2 regions of the Shewanella sp. ULN5 genome follow, and region 2 is predicted to be linked to the other one. Evidence: predicted binding sites of a transcription regulator. Region 2 holds the regulator's gene; the other holds the start of a gene.
What was found. Region 2 encodes LexA, which represses DNA repair genes until DNA is damaged. Its sites were predicted from a motif close to TACTGTATNNNNATACAGTA; they were not measured.
Positions count from the first base shown of each region.

Region 1 (8,424 bases), on a different contig from region 2:
TTTAGAAACTTTCGATGTAATTTGACCAAAGATCAAACACGCTGCTAACGACCATTCAGGCGCAAGTATAATTTCTTGCCACGTTGCAATATAAAGTTTAACTGCAATTAATAGAAGAAAAGGAATGGCAATGTATAGATATTCCGCCTTTAGCTCGGCAAAGGTAGCTTTTCTTTCTTGAGAACTAAGAGTACAACTCATATTGATGACCGTTAAATCGCGTGATATTCGTAATGCTGATTATTTTAGCATTTCTAATTTGTTGCTGCCCTTTACCTTTAGGAGGAGTGTAAATGTCTAATGCAACCTTTGCCTCTATTATATCTTTAGGACCTATTGGGGGAACTAAACCATCTTGATACCTTTCCAACCAATCTTTATGGGTTATTCTTGCGCTAAACCCTTTATTCGACGATAAACTCCGAAAAGACCATACAGAGTTTCCTTCATTTACTGATACTTTGACATAAAGGCGATCATCGAATTCTTGACTATTGGTCTCGCCTAGAAACATTTCTTTTGGATTGCCATTAAAACGCCACGAGGTGTTTAACTTGCATTCATGTTCTTCTTTATCTCCATTTTTTATAATGACAGATTCGCCATCTTTAATTTTTTGGTTAGCGACGGAGAATTTTTGTAAGACACTAGCAAGTCCTTGCCTGTCAATATGCGGATCTGCTATTTGATTAGGTAAATTTTCAGCTAAAGATGTTTCTATATCGGCGGCTAATCCCTCTACCTGCTCTTCACTTTCTGTCACGTCGACATCTGTTAATTCTTTAAACAATTCATTTCCAGAATTATAAAATGCAGCCTCAAAAATCTGATCTATTTTACCTGGAATTGCGGTTAACTTACTAAGAATTGAGCCTTTCTCTATGCCATTAAGCTCAAAATCAAAATCTGTAGTTATTCCAACTGAACAACTTAGAAGTTGCCCAAAATCACGGTAGGCATTGATATACAAAGCCATGGCTTCAAATACTTCGGCTGGATTCTGCCGCTTTTCTAAGTAATCTAGCTTTATTGATAGTTCGGGTTTCAAATCTACATCCTATATATTGCAATATGGCGATATGGCTTAACGTGTAACAGCTTATTGAACGGCGCATCATTCAATGTCGGCCATTCAAGTTATTGATTAATAACATCCTAAATTTGCTATCTTATTGATGTAAAGCACTTTTTATTTCAAAAATCGCAAAACAAAGCGTGCAAAATGTTTTTCAATATTATTTTTCTACTTACTTGCTGAAAAACATTATAAAAATTAACACCTTACAAAACCCTCGCTTCAATAACACCTACTACTTATGAATGATTTTTGACCTTATATTTCGTCAATCTGCCGAAAACCATTACAACTGTATAAATGAAAGCGGACGAATTTATCAAACATAGAAATTAGTGAAATTAGTGAAATTAGTGGGGTTGAGTAAACATTAAAAAGGGAGTCGAGCGTTTCAAGTTATTGAATGGCTTCTTCTTCCCTAAATGGCGTGCTCGATGATTATGTTCGAGATTACCCAACTCTGTCCTTAAGTTTTTATAATTTAACCTAGTTTATATTTTAAATTCAATATTTTACTTTGATTTTTGTTGATTAAGTCACAGTAGGCCATAACGGTAATCCAAACAATTGCCTGCCCTAGGCTGACCACTAGCTGATATTTTGTATTTTCGATTTTGCATCATTGGTCGTCTGCATTTAAAGATGGGTTGCATAATTTGAATTGAGGCCATATTCCAAACAAACCTTGGGGCAAAACCAAGCTATCTTTCAAATCAAAACTTATAACAAATGATGCTAAATCGAAGAGATAAAATGACCCAGTGTAGATACGGCTGAGGGTATCGAAAACAGGGACGTTTTCTTTAAGCGGCCATGGATGGCGTACAGCGTCCCGAAGCAGTATCTGCACATAAGCATGCTGCAGGCAATTGATTACCATAAAGGTAAAAGCACAAACAGACACAACCAACACCAACTCAGATAGACACTAAACCAAACATTACCAATGCTGCCCAACGCCACCCAGCTAAATAAAAAATGCCAAACCTTCATTCGAAGGACAACAAACTTTGGGGACATAAACAACAGACAAAAAAAAGCCTACTCATAAGAGTAGGCTGACATGTATCAAGCATCCAATTGGGGAAAAGGAAAGCTAGTATCACTTGGGGGAGTGATAAGGGAATCAATCAAGTTGATCAATTACCCGAGTCAAAACGTCAAAACGACGAAAAAAAGGTGGTGAATAGTCAAACGGAAATAAGTAAAGCGATTTAAAACTTCATGGCGAATAGACCGCCACGCAAAACCTCTGGGTTAATCCAAGTGTTCTGCCAATAAATTTTGCCATTGCCTAAATAAGACATAATACATTCTCCAAATTAAAGTTGTTAAACCTAGTAGTGGCTCTGGTCCGTGGAACTTACTTTTTCTCAATCCATTGAGACAACTTTCTTTCACTCTTTTCCTTGGAGATAACATCCATCCTGGATTTACTAGTATTGACGGCGTCACGCCAGCCAACGAGAAACATTATACGAAACTGTAATTAAATTACAAGTATTTTTTGATCTTAATCATAAAAAACCTTTATTAGGTAATATCATTACAAAATAAAGGTTTTAACAATTACAGATCAAAACATTAACATTGCAGCAAGTTACTGTTATTTAATCAAAAAATATCAACGAATCAATCATTGGCAAAATGTAATAAAGCAACCAAAGGTTGTGCTGTCGGTTTACCGTATAAAGGGTCACCTTCTGTCGCACTGCCTGCGATGTCGATATGGGTATAACTCAGCGGTAAATCACTTTGCAAACCATGTAAATCTAACCCTGATGCTTTTAATAAAAAGGCAGCAGGATATTGATGACCACGTGCGGTAACAGATGAAGGTCCATTATTAGATGAGATCACATCGGCTGCGCCATTTTTATCTGCGACTTTATCGAAATCCTCAGGGCGTAAATAAGACACCTCAAAAGGTTCAGCCCATTGTTGACCAATCTGTTGCAGCTTTGCAGCAACGCCTTGCTGTTTGGCCACGGCATTTTCAACTAAGGCACTATAACCGCCGTAAGCGCGAACAACGTGCCCCGTTAATGTGGCCACCGAGAACAAGCTTGGGGCTGTAGCTTGGCTTGCTTGAATACGTAGATGTGATAATAAGTCGGCCAGTACTAAGCGCCCTTCTGCATCGGTATTACCGATACGCACCCGCACGCCAGCATGACTTGTTATAATTTCATCGGTAACAAACGCTTCGCTGCCAATGCTATTGCGCACTAAACCTAACTCTGCAATAACCTTAATCCCCTTAGGTTTAAGCAGTGATAATGTTTTCATTAACCCCGCAACCGCAGCTGCGCCACCTTTATCGCGGCTCATGCCTGCCATACCACCGGCTATTTTAATATCCGCGCCGCCGGTATCGTATACCACGCCTTTACCTGCAAATAACAAGGTTTTGGTTATCTGCCCTTCACCGGTATATGCCAGTTTCACCACCCGTGGATGATGCCTTGCTACATCAAAAGAACTGCGGCCAACCGCACTCAGCAAAGGGTAATCTTTGAGTAAAGTGTTTTTGTCCTCAACAACGGCAACATCAAGACCACTGTCTTTAAAAGACTCAACACAGTAATCGGCAAAATGAATCGCACTCATGCGCTCTGGCTCAGTGCCACATAAATCACGCGCTAACACTCTGCCCGCTTCTAGGGCATTTAACACATCACTTTTGGGTAGACTGCTCATAACACCTATCGCATTAAAAGCCGGTAATAATGATTGGGCTTCGCGGGTTTCAAGGGGTTGCCATAACGCTTGTCCACATGCCAGCGCGGCGACTTCAGTTGCAAAACTGAACCGATGATCTTTTGATACAGCCACAATTAACAAAGGTTTTTTGGCCCCAGCATCTTTAGCAATCGTAATACCTTCTTTGGCGGCTTTAGCATAAATACGCACGTCGGCGTAGTCATCATCTCCGTTGACTGGCGCGATAATCAAGCGTCCACCAGCCAATCCTGGAGCAAATAATAAGGTGGCTTGTTTACCAACCCGATGATCAATTTGCTTGGCATGGTCGGCCAACAAAGTAATTTCTTGTTGGGCAACGTCATTAAGATTAGGGGTAACGACCACAACGGCATCAAAACCCTCTCCATCAAAAATCGCTTGATCGTTATTTACATCAATAACAGGTACCTGAAACATGATTTTTCCTTATTCTTGTTGTCACTATGGCGATGGAAGCGAGTAAACTTTTTTAAGATTACATCAGCTTTTAAAGTTAATTAATATTTACATAATAGCGTTTATACGTCGAAGAAAAACCCGCTGTGTCACAATGGCATTTAAACAGCCTATGGTAGAATAATGCCATATTTATTCAGATTGAGGACGTTCCGTGACCGCATTAAACCAATTATACCCACAACCTCTATGGCAATGGTTCGAACAAATTTGTGCTATTCCCCACCCATCTAAGCATGAACAAGCATTATCAAATCACATTCAGCAATGGGCAAAAGGTAAAGGTCTTAGCGTTGTTGAAGACAAAGTCGGTAATCTTATTATCCGCAAGCCTGCCACACCAGGCATGGAAAACCGCAAAATTGTTGTGCTTCAGGCACACATTGATATGGTGCCACAAAAGAATGCCGACAAAGTGCATGACTTTGAAAAAGATCCCATTGAAGCCTATGTTGATGGCGAATGGGTAAAAGCTAAAGGCACTACCTTAGGTTCAGATAATGGTATTGGTATGGCATCTGCTTTAGCTGTGCTCGCCAGCGATGACATTAAACACGGTCCACTAGAAGTGTTATTAACCATTGATGAAGAAGCCGGCATGACGGGCGCTTTTGGATTAGAAGCGGGTTACTTAGACGCAGAGATTTTGATCAACACCGACTCTGAACAGGAAGGTGAGATCTACATGGGTTGTGCTGGCGGTGTGGATGCGCAGATATCTGTGCCCTTGTCATGGCAAGCACCTGAATTAAGCAACCAATCATTTAAACTCACATTGTCGGGTATTAAAGGCGGCCACTCTGGGGTAAACATTCACCTTGGTCGTGGTAATGCGAATAAATTACTGGCGCGATTCTTATTTAAATATAGCGATGAATTAGCCCTAGAATTAGTCGATTTCACCGGTGGTTCACTGCGTAATGCCATCCCTCGTGAAGCCAGCATTAGCTTTATGTTACCTGCTGAAAATGTTGATGCCTTAAAACAAGCTATCAGTGACTTTCAAGCCGTAGTGCGTGCAGAGTTAGCGATTGCTGATCCAAGCATGCTACTGACCCTTGCATCAATTGACGCCCCAGCGAAAGTGATGGGTGAAGATGCGCAAAACTGTTTAATCGATTTCTTACATGCTTGCCCCAATGGCGTGATGCGCATGAGTGATGAAGTTGCAGGCGTTACAGAAACATCGTTAAACGTGGGCGTGATAAATACTGAACAAGAAAGCGTTGAAATATTATGCTTAATTCGTTCATTAATTGATTCGGGTCGTGATGAAGTGCAAGGCATGTTAAATGCGTTGGCTAATTTAGCGGGTGCCAGCATTGAGTTCAGTGGGGCTTACCCTGGCTGGAAGCCGGATAACAGCTCGCCGGTTATGGCGATTGTGCGCGACACCTATAACGACATTTACAAGAAAGACCCAACCATTATGGTGATCCATGCTGGTCTTGAATGTGGCTTATTTAAAGAACCCTACCCTACAATGGACATGGTATCGATTGGCCCAACCATTCGCTACCCACATAGTCCTGATGAAATGGTGAACATTGAAACCGTAGGCCAATACTGGCAATTATTGTTAGCAGTATTAGAGCGCATTCCTGAAAAAGCTTAAACCGCTGGTACCGCTAGCTCAGCTTTAATATCAGCAGTTGAGTGAGCGGAATTTAAAACTGCAAATCGAGTTGGGTAACTGACTTAGTTTGCAGTTTTTTTTCATTCGACGCATTCATATCAGCCAAGCCAACACTTACCCCTAACAATCTTATGCCTCTACCATTACTGCGCGCTAATGCTTGTGCTAATAAGTCATAAAACAGATTAACTGACATTTCAGCACTGCGATGTTCTATGGTGGTTTGCTTAAAATCATTAAATTTAATCTTTACCACTTGCTTGTTAATCAGCCGGTCTTTGGCGCTGCGACTGACTCTGGCATCTAACTCTTGGATTAATTGCGGCATGACCTGATGACATTGCGCGAGGGTAAAAATGTCTTTTGCGAGGGTGGTTTCGACCCCTACCGACTTTCTTACTCGATTACTGGTAATCGGCCTACAATCGATACCATTGGATCGTTCAATAAGTACTGCACCAAACTTGCCAAAAGCTTCAAGCAATTTGTTTTTAGGATACTGCTGCACATCGGCACAGGTTTCTAGCCCTAACAACGACAGCTTTTGCGCCGTCACCTTACCCACTCCAGGAATTTTCTTTAATGGCAAGGTTCGGACAAATTCAGGAATTTCATCAGGGGTTATCACATACTGACCATTAGGTTTGTTTAAGTCGGATGCTATTTTGGCTAAAAACTTAATTGGCGCGACGCCCGCCGATGCCGTTAATCCTGTTTCGGATTCAATGTCTGCTCGAATAGCTTTAGCAATTAAAGTGGCACTACCGTGATGTAACTGGCAATCAGACACATCAAGAAATGCCTCATCTAAAGATAAAGGTTCAATCACATCACTATATCGATTAAATATCTCTCTTATCTGCTGCGATACCTCTTTATAAACCTGCATACGGCCGGGCACTAATACCAAGTTAGGACACAGCTTTAATGCATGATAGCTAGACATTGCTGAGCGAACACCAAATTGACGAGCCGCATAATTGCAGGTACTGATCACTCCACGACGATCACTGCGTCCACCTACTGCAATGGGTTTATCACGCAATTCAGGAAAATCACGCATTTCAACTGCGGCAAAGTAACAATCCATGTCGATATGAATAATTTTACGCATAGTGTTATCAAAAATGATCAGGATGATTGATAATACTGTATATAAAAACAGTATTCAATATGAGGGTGGCTAACAAGTTATCAAATAACTCAAGGTAACGGATGTAATATTTAGAAGAGTGAACCCATTGCATGTTACGCCTAAGTCTCTATGATGCTCAATCAACTTATTACAATGGACGTAAACCTATGCATGTGCCTGAAAAATGGAAAATGACAGCAACCAGCGATATTCAAAAATTTATTCAACAACATGGTTTTGCCTTGATTGTTTCAAGCGATTTAGAAGCATCACACCTACCGCTATTGCTTGAGCCATCAACGACAGAATATGGCGTGTTGTATGGCCACTTTGCCAGAACAAACCCACACTGGAAAAACATCGTCGGCCGCTCGGTTCTGTGTGTTTTCAATGGTCCGCACGCGTATATTTCACCAACCTGGTATGACGCTTATCCGGCAGTACCAACTTGGAACTATATTACTGTTCATGCCAAAGGGGTGCTAGAGTTAACCGATGATAAGACAACCTTAGCGATGCTCAATGCCACTATTGATAAATATGAACCCAGTTTACTCGAGTCATCCTCAGACACGAATGAGGGCTTTATTCCCCAAGCATTTCAAGACAAACTCACCAAAGGTATTGTCGGGTTTAAAATTGTGATTAGCGAATTACAGGCAAAACAGAAACTAGGCCAACATCGCTCCTTAGCGGATCAACAAGGCGTGGCGACTGGGTTAGCAAAATCAGCAGATTTAGATGCTCAACACTTACTGAGCTATATGCAAGCCAATAATATCGGTATCGGCTGATATTTTATAAAGTGACTGACATAAATAAAAAGCCCAATGTCTTGCGACATTGGGCTTTAAATTAAAATGTAGGGTTAAACCAATAAATTACATTTTAGTTTGTAGATAGTTTTGTAAACCAACACGCTCAATTAAACGTAATTGCTTTTCTAACCAGTACATGTGATCAGACTCAGTATCATCAAGTAAAACCTCTAAGATTTCACGGGTTTGGTAATCGCCTTTTTCTTCACATAGCTTAATAACTTTACGTAAATCGTCAGCAACTTTGTATTCATACTGTAAGTCATTTTTTAGCATTTCTTGCACATCTTTACCGATGTTTAGCGCTTCACGGCTAGCAACATCTGGCGTGCCTTCTAAAAACAGAATGCGCTGCACTAATTTAGCTGCATGGACTTTCTCGTCGTCAGACTCATGAAGAATACGAGTATATAACTCATCAAATCCCCAATCTTCGTACATATGAGCATGGACAAAATATTGATCCATTGCTGATAGTTCGCCTGTTAATAAGCTGTTTAGTGCGTCAATGACTTCTGGATTGCCTTTCATAATCTTGTCCTATTCGTCTTAAATTTGT
Region 1 is NZ_JAPJEE010000019.1:35,451-43,874, reverse strand. It holds gene ORI98_RS15620 (hypothetical protein) at 1-201, opposite strand, end outside; gene ORI98_RS15615 (hypothetical protein) at 185-1,048, opposite strand; gene ORI98_RS15610 (leucyl aminopeptidase family protein) at 2,708-4,237, opposite strand; gene ORI98_RS15605 (aminoacyl-histidine dipeptidase) at 4,431-5,891, shown strand; gene dinB (DNA polymerase IV) at 5,944-7,026, opposite strand; gene ORI98_RS15595 (FMN-binding negative transcriptional regulator) at 7,158-7,841, shown strand; gene bfr (bacterioferritin) at 7,929-8,396, opposite strand.
Region 1: a site for LexA is predicted at 7,060-7,079, ahead of dinB (DNA polymerase IV). Genes of this name have one in related genera too.

Region 2 (8,424 bases):
GCAAGCATCAATCCTGAAAAACCACCAATGGTAAACAGAATGATAAAGGCGAGGGCGAAAAGCATTGGCGTTTCAAACGTCATCGATCCCCGCCACATTGTGGCAACCCAGTTGAAGACTTTTACCCCTGTGGGAACCGCTATCAACATGGTGCAATACATAAAGAACAATTCAGCAAATACCGGCATACCTGTGGTGAACATATGGTGTGCCCACACTAAGAATGACAGAATCGCAATACTGGCCGTTGCGTATACCATGGATGAATAACCAAATAACTTTTTACGGCTGAACGCTGGAATGATGGCAGAGATGATACCGAACGACGGTAAAATCATAATGTACACTTCCGGATGCCCAAAGAACCAGAAGATATGCTGGAACATGACGGGATCACCACCACCCGCAGCATCAAAAAAGCTGGTGCCGAAAAACTTATCCGTCAGTACCATGGTGACTGCACCAGCAAGCACTGGCATCACAGCAATTAATAAGAAAGCTGTGATTAACCATGTCCAAACAAACAAGGGTAGCTTCATCCATGTCATGCCTGGGGCACGCATATTGACAATGGTTACAATCACATTGATTGCACCCATGATTGAGCTGATCCCCATAATATGCACCGAGAATACAAATAGAGCTGTACTATCAGGGCTATAGGTTGTCGATAGTGGCGCATAGAATGTCCAACCAAAGTTGGGGCCGCCGCCCTCCATAAATAGCGAGCTAAGCAAAATAGCAAACGCGAAAGGTAATATCCAAAAACTCCAGTTGTTCATTCGTGGTAGTGCCATATCTGGCGCACCAATCATCATAGGGATTAACCAGTTAGCTAAGCCAGTGAAGGCAGGCATAACGGCACCAAACACCATGATAAGTCCATGAACTGTGGTCATTTGATTAAAAAAGTTAGGTTCAACCAGTTGTAATCCAGGTTGGAATAACTCGGCGCGGATAACCATAGCCATGGCTCCGCCAGTTAAAAACATAATAAAACTGAACCATAAATATAACGATCCAATATCTTTATGGTTGGTGGTTAGCAGCCAGCGCATAATGCCTTTTGGGGCACCATGGTGATGATCGTCATGGACTGCAGCAGTATCGTGCGTAGTTGTACTCATTATTATCCCCTACTGTCCATGGCTATTAACATCATTTGCTTGCACTGTATCGCCAGTGTTATTACCCCATGCATTGCGCTCGTAAGTAATCACTGCAGCCATTTGGCGCGGTGATAATGAACTTGCAAAAGCTTGCATAGCGGTACCTGGCTTACCATTACGAACAATATTAATGTGCTGTTCTACAGGTCCCTTAATAACAGGGCTGCCGATTAATGATGGGAAAGCGCCTGGTAACCCCGCTCCGGTGGCTTGATGGCAAGCAGCACAGGTTGAGGTATACACTTGTAAGCCTTCAGTCATTAGTTCTTCGTGGGTCAGTTCGGTTAAATCAATGGGCATTACCGTTGCGACAACCTGTTGAACATCAGTTGGAACCGACTCCATTGGGCTATCAGAAGTCATAGGTTGAGGAGCTGAGGCACTGTTATCAGCGTTGCCACCATTAGCGGCATTACTCACATCCACTGCTTGAATGACATCACCAGAATCATTACCCCAAGCATTACGCTCATAGGTGACAACCGCCGCAATATCTTTCGCACTCAACTGTTTAGCAAACGACTGCATGGCTGTTCCAGGCTTACCATTAAGGACAATGTCAATATGGCCATTAATTGGTCCCTTGATGATTGGGCTGCCAATAAGCGATGGGAATACGCCCGGCAAACCTGCTCCGTTGGGTTGGTGACAAGCTGCACAGGTAGAGAGGTAAATTTGCTCACCCTTTGCCATTAACTCTTCTTTTGAAAGAGTCTCTGATAAGGCGGCTTTCGCAGCTTCAGCTGCGTTACTCGCTTGCTGTTTTTGGTCTAATAACCAAGCATCATATTCCGCTTCAGGTAATGCCTGCACAACAATCGGCATAAAGCCATGATCTTTACCGCATAGCTCAGCACACTGGCCGCGATAAGTTCCTGCCTTGTCGATACGCGTCCACGCCTCGTTAATAAACCCCGGATTCGCATCTTTTTTTACTGCAAATGCGGGTACCCACCACGAGTGAATAACATCATCAGAGGTCATTAAGAAACGAACTTTACGATTAAGAGGTAAAACTAAAGGCTTATCTACTTCTAATAAGTAAGTATCGCTTTTGGTTTCGTCTCCTTCAATTTGATCTCGTGGAGTGGATAGAATGCTATAAAATTCGACGTCTTCATTAAAATAGCTGTAATGCCATTTCCACTGCGAACCGGTAATTTTAATGGTTAAATCCGCATTTGACGGATCTTCCATCGCTATTAGGGTTTTAGTGGCTGGAATCGCCATTCCAATAAGAATGACAAATGGAATGACAGTCCAAGCAATTTCCACTTTAGTACTTTCATGAAAATTTGCCGCGACAGCGCCTTTGGATTTTCGGTGATAAATCATGGAATAAATCATGATCCCAAACACCACTAAACCAATAGCGCAACAGATATATAGAATAATCATGTGGAGGTCGTAAACCTGACCACTAATATTCGTTACACCTTTTGTCATGTTGAGGGGCATTTCGTTTGCCCCAAGGGGAGGTGCCAGTAACACCGCCATTACACAATACAACCATTGCTTCACAAGACTTCTCCTCTGCCAATTGCGAATAGCAACTACAAAGAAGAGTCACACAGTAAGTCTCTGCTCTATGCAAACTCTTCGGTTCCCAAAAAAGTTTGATGACTCCAAAGTACCCTGGTGGTTGTAAGCGTTTCGGCTTACTGGTTTTTATTAAATGTGCACCACGCTGGTACTTACAACTGAACTTATCAATTCTGATTTGACGCTTTTATCTGTCAGATAAAATCTAGACTGTAGCGTTTCAGTAAGGTTGAAAATGTTTCAACCTTGTTAAGTACATTACTTGTAGATTAAACATTGATCAAGATCACTTTTACAGCTAATTAGCTGAAAAATTGTACAAAAAAGCCCTGCACATGGGCAGGGCTCAGTAAATACGGCAATTATAATTAATGAAACGAGGTGAAATTAATTGTATTAACCGCATTATTTTGATTTGAAAGCATCGTTTTAGTACTTAAATCATGATTTAAGTCTGTGCTGGCATCTTCAATTACAATGCCTAAGGCGCGGGCACTTTTGGCGACTAACTCTAAACGGCGACTGTCGCGAGCGTCTAAAGGTTGTGTCCATGAAATCACAGCACTTGATGTGCCGCTAGTTAATGCTTTCTCCATTGCCCATAGGGTTTCAATCTCATCTTTGGTATGAACCAAAAGCACTCTATCCATCCTAACACCAGCGCTGGCTAGCATCTGTTTGTAACTGATGTTGGCTGGATTGATGAGCACTATCCAACGTCCTTGCTGACTTAATTGTGCTAACTGGCTAGCATATTGGCTTAGTTCTAGTTTGCCGTGGGTCTGAGTTTGAAGCGTAGTAATGGGTTGTGCCAGATTCATATCTGCTGATGGCATATCCATCCATAATCCAGGATGACGCGGGGCTGTGCCCATTAGTTTGTTCATAACCACTCTCCATTACGAATAACACCAACAGCAAGCCCTTCAATTGTTAGGCTTTGGTAACTTAAATCCACTTCAATTGGTGAATACGCTTCGTTTTCAGCATGCAAGTAAACCACATTGCCTTTTTTCTCGAACCGTTTCACTGTGACATCATCTTCAACACGCGCAACAACAACTTGACCATTTCGGGCTTGTTGCATTTTATGTACAGCCAATAAATCGCCTTCTAAAATGCCAATATCCTTCATGCTGTCACCACGCACTCTTAATAAAAAGTCAGCGGCAGGTTTAAACATATTTGGATCGACTTGATAGTATTGTTCTACGTGTTCTTGGGCTAAAATGGGTTCGCCAGCAGCCACTTGACCAATTAACGGTAAGCCATTTTCTTCTGGTTCATCCTCTTGGGTCAGGCGAATGCCACGAGACGTGCCGGGCATAATTTCAATAAACCCCTTTTTAGCCAAAGCTTTTAAATGCTCTTCAGCCGCATTGGCGCTTTTAAAACCTAAGCGTGTGGCAATTTCAGCACGAGTAGGTGGCATCCCAGTTTCAGAGATGTTGTTTTTAATCAGCTCTAAAATTTCAGCTTGGCGTGGTGTTAAGGGTCTCATGTTGCTTCCTGTCTTTCTATACAGTAACTGTCATTATATACAGTGTTTTGTTTTGCGCAAGTATTCACCAATTATTTTTTAATTTTATAATTAAATGTGATTTTTTTGTTATATATTTCATAGGTATAGAGTGTAAAAAATGTATTATGCTTGCAAAGCTGAGTTTGGTTTGTACAGCAGTTAGTGAAAGGCAACCAGTTTCTGGTATTCTATGCGCCCATATTAAAAGGGCTTTATTGCGAATATTACTATGTCAAAACCAGATTCAATCATACTTAGGCTATTGCGTTGGGTTCAAAAATTGATGGTAAATACCATCGTGGTACCCCAAGATCCGTTTGCGGATTTAAATTTTGATCCAGCAAAACCTATTGTTTATGTGATGAAAACAGAGTCGATTAGTGACACTGCAGCGTTAAGTGAGATGACTGAGGATCTAGGATTACCTAGCCCATACTCTCCATTACAGCTTGATGGACTGAAAGTGCCTCGAGTGGTTTGCTTAGAAGGTCGTAAGCCGATAATCGGTAAACGTGAAGGCGGTGAAAAGTTTTTAAGCTGTTTTACCAGTTTATTAGCCCTTCATCGTCAACAACCTGAACTCGATATTCAGCTAGTGCCGGTTAGTCTTTATTGGGGGCGCACCCCAGGTAAAGAAGATGACACCATGAAAGCTGCAGTGCTTGAGCGTGAAAGCCCAACTTGGCTTCGCAAATGGTTAATGATTCTCTTTTTAGGTCGCCATAGCTTTGTGCAGTTTTCTAATGCCATGTCTTTACGTTACATGGCGGATGAGCATGGCACTGATAAAGCCATTGCGCACAAATTAATTCGTGTTGCGCGTGTGCATTTTCGTCGACAACGCAAAGTGATGACAGGACCGCAATTGCCTAATCGTCAGGCCATGTTTGCTTCGTTATTAGCGTCTGAATCCATTATTAAAGCGATTGAAGAAGAAGCTACCAATAAAAAGATATCTAAAGAAAAAGCACGTGAAACCGCGATTGAATATTTGGATGAAATTGCTGCTGATTATTCTGACAGTTTAGTGCGCATTGCAGAGCGGTTCCTTACTTGGCTTTGGAACAAACTATACAGCGGTATTAACATTAAAGGCGCCGAACAAGTACGTCAGTTACACCATGATGGCCATGAAATTGTCTATGTGCCTTGTCATCGAAGCCATATGGATTATTTGCTACTGTCTTATATTTTATATTATCAAGGTATGGTACCACCGCATATTGCAGCGGGTATTAACCTTAATTTTTGGCCTGCGGGGCCAATGTTCCGCCGTGGTGGCGCATTCTTTATTCGCCGCAGCTTTAATGGCAATAAGTTATATACCGCCATTTTCCGTGAATACTTAGATCAACTTTTCGCAAAAGGTTATTCAGTCGAATACTTTACTGAGGGGGGACGATCTCGAACTGGACGATTACTCGCGCCTAAAACGGGTATGCTGGCGATGACAATCAATAGTGTATTACGTGGTATTGAACGTCCTGTTACTTTAGTGCCAGTTTATTTGGGCTATGACCATGTGATGGAAGTGGCTACTTACCATAAAGAATTAAGCGGTAAGAAAAAAGAAAAAGAATCTGTTTGGCAAGTGTTTGGGGCAATCAGAAAATTACGTAATTTTGGTCAAGGTTATGTCAACTTTGGTGAGCCAATAAATTTACAAAACTTTTTAAAGCAACAAGCGCCAGATTGGCGTGAAGAAGTGGCTAAAGACCCTGAACAAAAGCCTTCATGGGTAACGCCTGCGGTAAACCTTTTAGCTAATCAGGTGATGACTAAAATTAATGGCGCGGCAGCGGCAAGTTCTGTGACGTTAACCAGCCTAGTGTTATTGGCTTCTGAACAAAATGCATTAGAACGTCATCAATTAGAGCGTCAGTTAGATTTTTATCTCAAACTGCTCAAAAATGCCCCGTATTCTAATTACACTTCGGTTGCAGAAGGCAATGGTGCCTCGATTGTGGAGCATTGTTTATCTTTAAATAAATTCACCCTTGAGACCGATCCTTTAGGTGACATTGTTGCACTTGATGCAAAACATGCCATCACCTTAAGTTATTACCGTAATAACATTATCCATTTAATGATTATTCCTTCGCTGATCGCCAGTTGCTTGGTGCGCTATGAAGAATGTAATCGTGAGCAAATATTGGCGGTAGTGGAAGATTTTTATCCATTGCTGAAAGCCGAATTATTTATGGGTATCGAAAATCTTCCAATTTATGTCGATCAAGTGTTGGCACAGATGGTGGCGGAGAACCTGCTGACTTGCGGTGACAGTTGTATTGTCGTTGATGCCAACATTACTCAATTAGAGCTTCTCGCTGAAACCGTCAGTGAAACAATGCAGCGTTATGCCATCATCTTCAACCTTTTGGCGATAAAACCTCATCTAGAACGCTCAGAGCTTGAGTGTGAGAGTCATGTATTGGCGCAACGTTTAGGTGCTTTACACGGTATTACTGCGCCAGAGTTTTATGACAAAAAATTATACAACACCTTAAGTGTTAAATTGAAAGAGCTAGGTTATTTAAGCAGTAATGAGCATTTAGACGAGGTCTCTCGTATTCGTGATCATGCTAATAGCTTATTACGCTCATCTGTTAAACAAACCATCCAAGATAGCGTCAATGCGGAGCATTTAAGTTAATGGCCAACCATATGAATGCGGCAAAAAATGGCCCCAAAAGTAAATCGCTTATTGGCGGTGCGATGATTATTGCAGGAACAACCGTTGGTGCAGGGATGTTCTCTTTGCCGGTTGTTGGTGCCGGAATGTGGTTTAGTTATTCAATGATGATGTTGGTCGGCATTTGGTTTTGTATGCTGATGTCAGGATTATTACTGTTAGAGGCTAATCTTCATTTCGAGCCTGGCGCCAGTTTTGACACATTAACCCGCGATACGCTAGGCCAGTTCTGGCGTATTGTGAACGGCTTATCAATTGCGTTTGTATTGTATATTTTAACTTATGCGTACATTAGTGGTGGTGGCTCAATTGTTAACCATAGCTTGCAGGCCGTTGGTATTGTGCTGCCGCAAAGTATTGCCGGTTTGGTGTTTGCTGCAGTGTTAGCCTTGATTGTGTTAACCAGTACCAAAGCGGTTGATAGAATTACCACTATTATGCTGGGAGGTATGGTCATTACCTTCTTTCTGGCGACGGGTAATTTACTGATTGAAATCGAGCCCAGTCGTTTGTTTGAGCCTGATGGCGAAACCCGCTATTTACCTTACATGTTAGCTGCGCTGCCTTTTGGTTTAGCCAGCTTTGGTTATCACGGTAATGTACCTAGTTTGGTGAAGTATTACGGCAAAGATGCTAAGACCATTGTAAAAGCGTTAGTGTTAGGCACGTCAATCGCGTTGGTGATTTATGCCTGTTGGTTAGTGGTCACTATGGGTAATATTTCTCGTGGAATGTTCTCGGATATTATTGCCCAAGGCGGTAATATGGGGGTGTTAGTCGGTGCATTATCTGAATCGATTTCAAGTGAAAACTTATCCCGCGTGTTAACCCTGTTTGCAAATTTGGCAGTAGCGTCTTCATTTTTAGGGGTAACCTTAGGTTTATTTGATTATCTTGCCGATCTTTTCGGTTTTGATGACACACGTATAGGTCGTTTAAAAACCGCTGCAGTAACGTTTATCCCCCCTACGGTATTGGGAATATTGTTCCCTAATGGTTTTTTGATGGCGATTGGTTTTGCTGCGTTAGCTGCGACCATTTGGGCAGTGATTGTACCGGCATTATTGGCGTATAAAACGCGTCAGTTATATCCAGACAGTCAAGGGTTTAAAGTACCTGGCGGAAATGCATTAATCGTTATCGTGGTGATGTTTGGTGCTGTGACGGCAATATGTCACTTGCTTGCCATGGCGGATATTTTGCCTGTTTATAAATAAGCGCTTCAAAAGTAAAAAAGTCTTCTACGGAAGACTTTTTTATTTTATAGCGAATGAAAAGGCATTTGCTTGATCAAATGAACCAAAGTTGAATCAATTGATATTGACTTGCGCTGTTATTATTAAGGGAACCTGCATCAATAGCCCTACGGTGGAAATAAACTGCTTAGAACCTGAACGCTACTGTTGTGTCTGCGTTGAATTTGCTATGTTGTTTTTTTGATCATGGATGAGGTTTATATGACAGATAATAAGCTACAAAAAATGAAACAAATTGAAAGA
Region 2 is NZ_JAPJEE010000021.1:36,180-44,603, forward strand. It holds gene ctaD (cytochrome c oxidase subunit I) at 1-1,127, opposite strand, end outside; gene coxB (cytochrome c oxidase subunit II) at 1,137-2,690, opposite strand; gene ORI98_RS16210 (cell division inhibitor SulA) at 3,080-3,598, opposite strand; gene lexA (transcriptional repressor LexA) at 3,595-4,212, opposite strand; gene plsB (glycerol-3-phosphate 1-O-acyltransferase PlsB) at 4,463-6,886, shown strand; gene mtr (tryptophan permease) at 6,886-8,142, shown strand; gene ORI98_RS16230 (hypothetical protein) at 8,383-8,424, shown strand, end outside.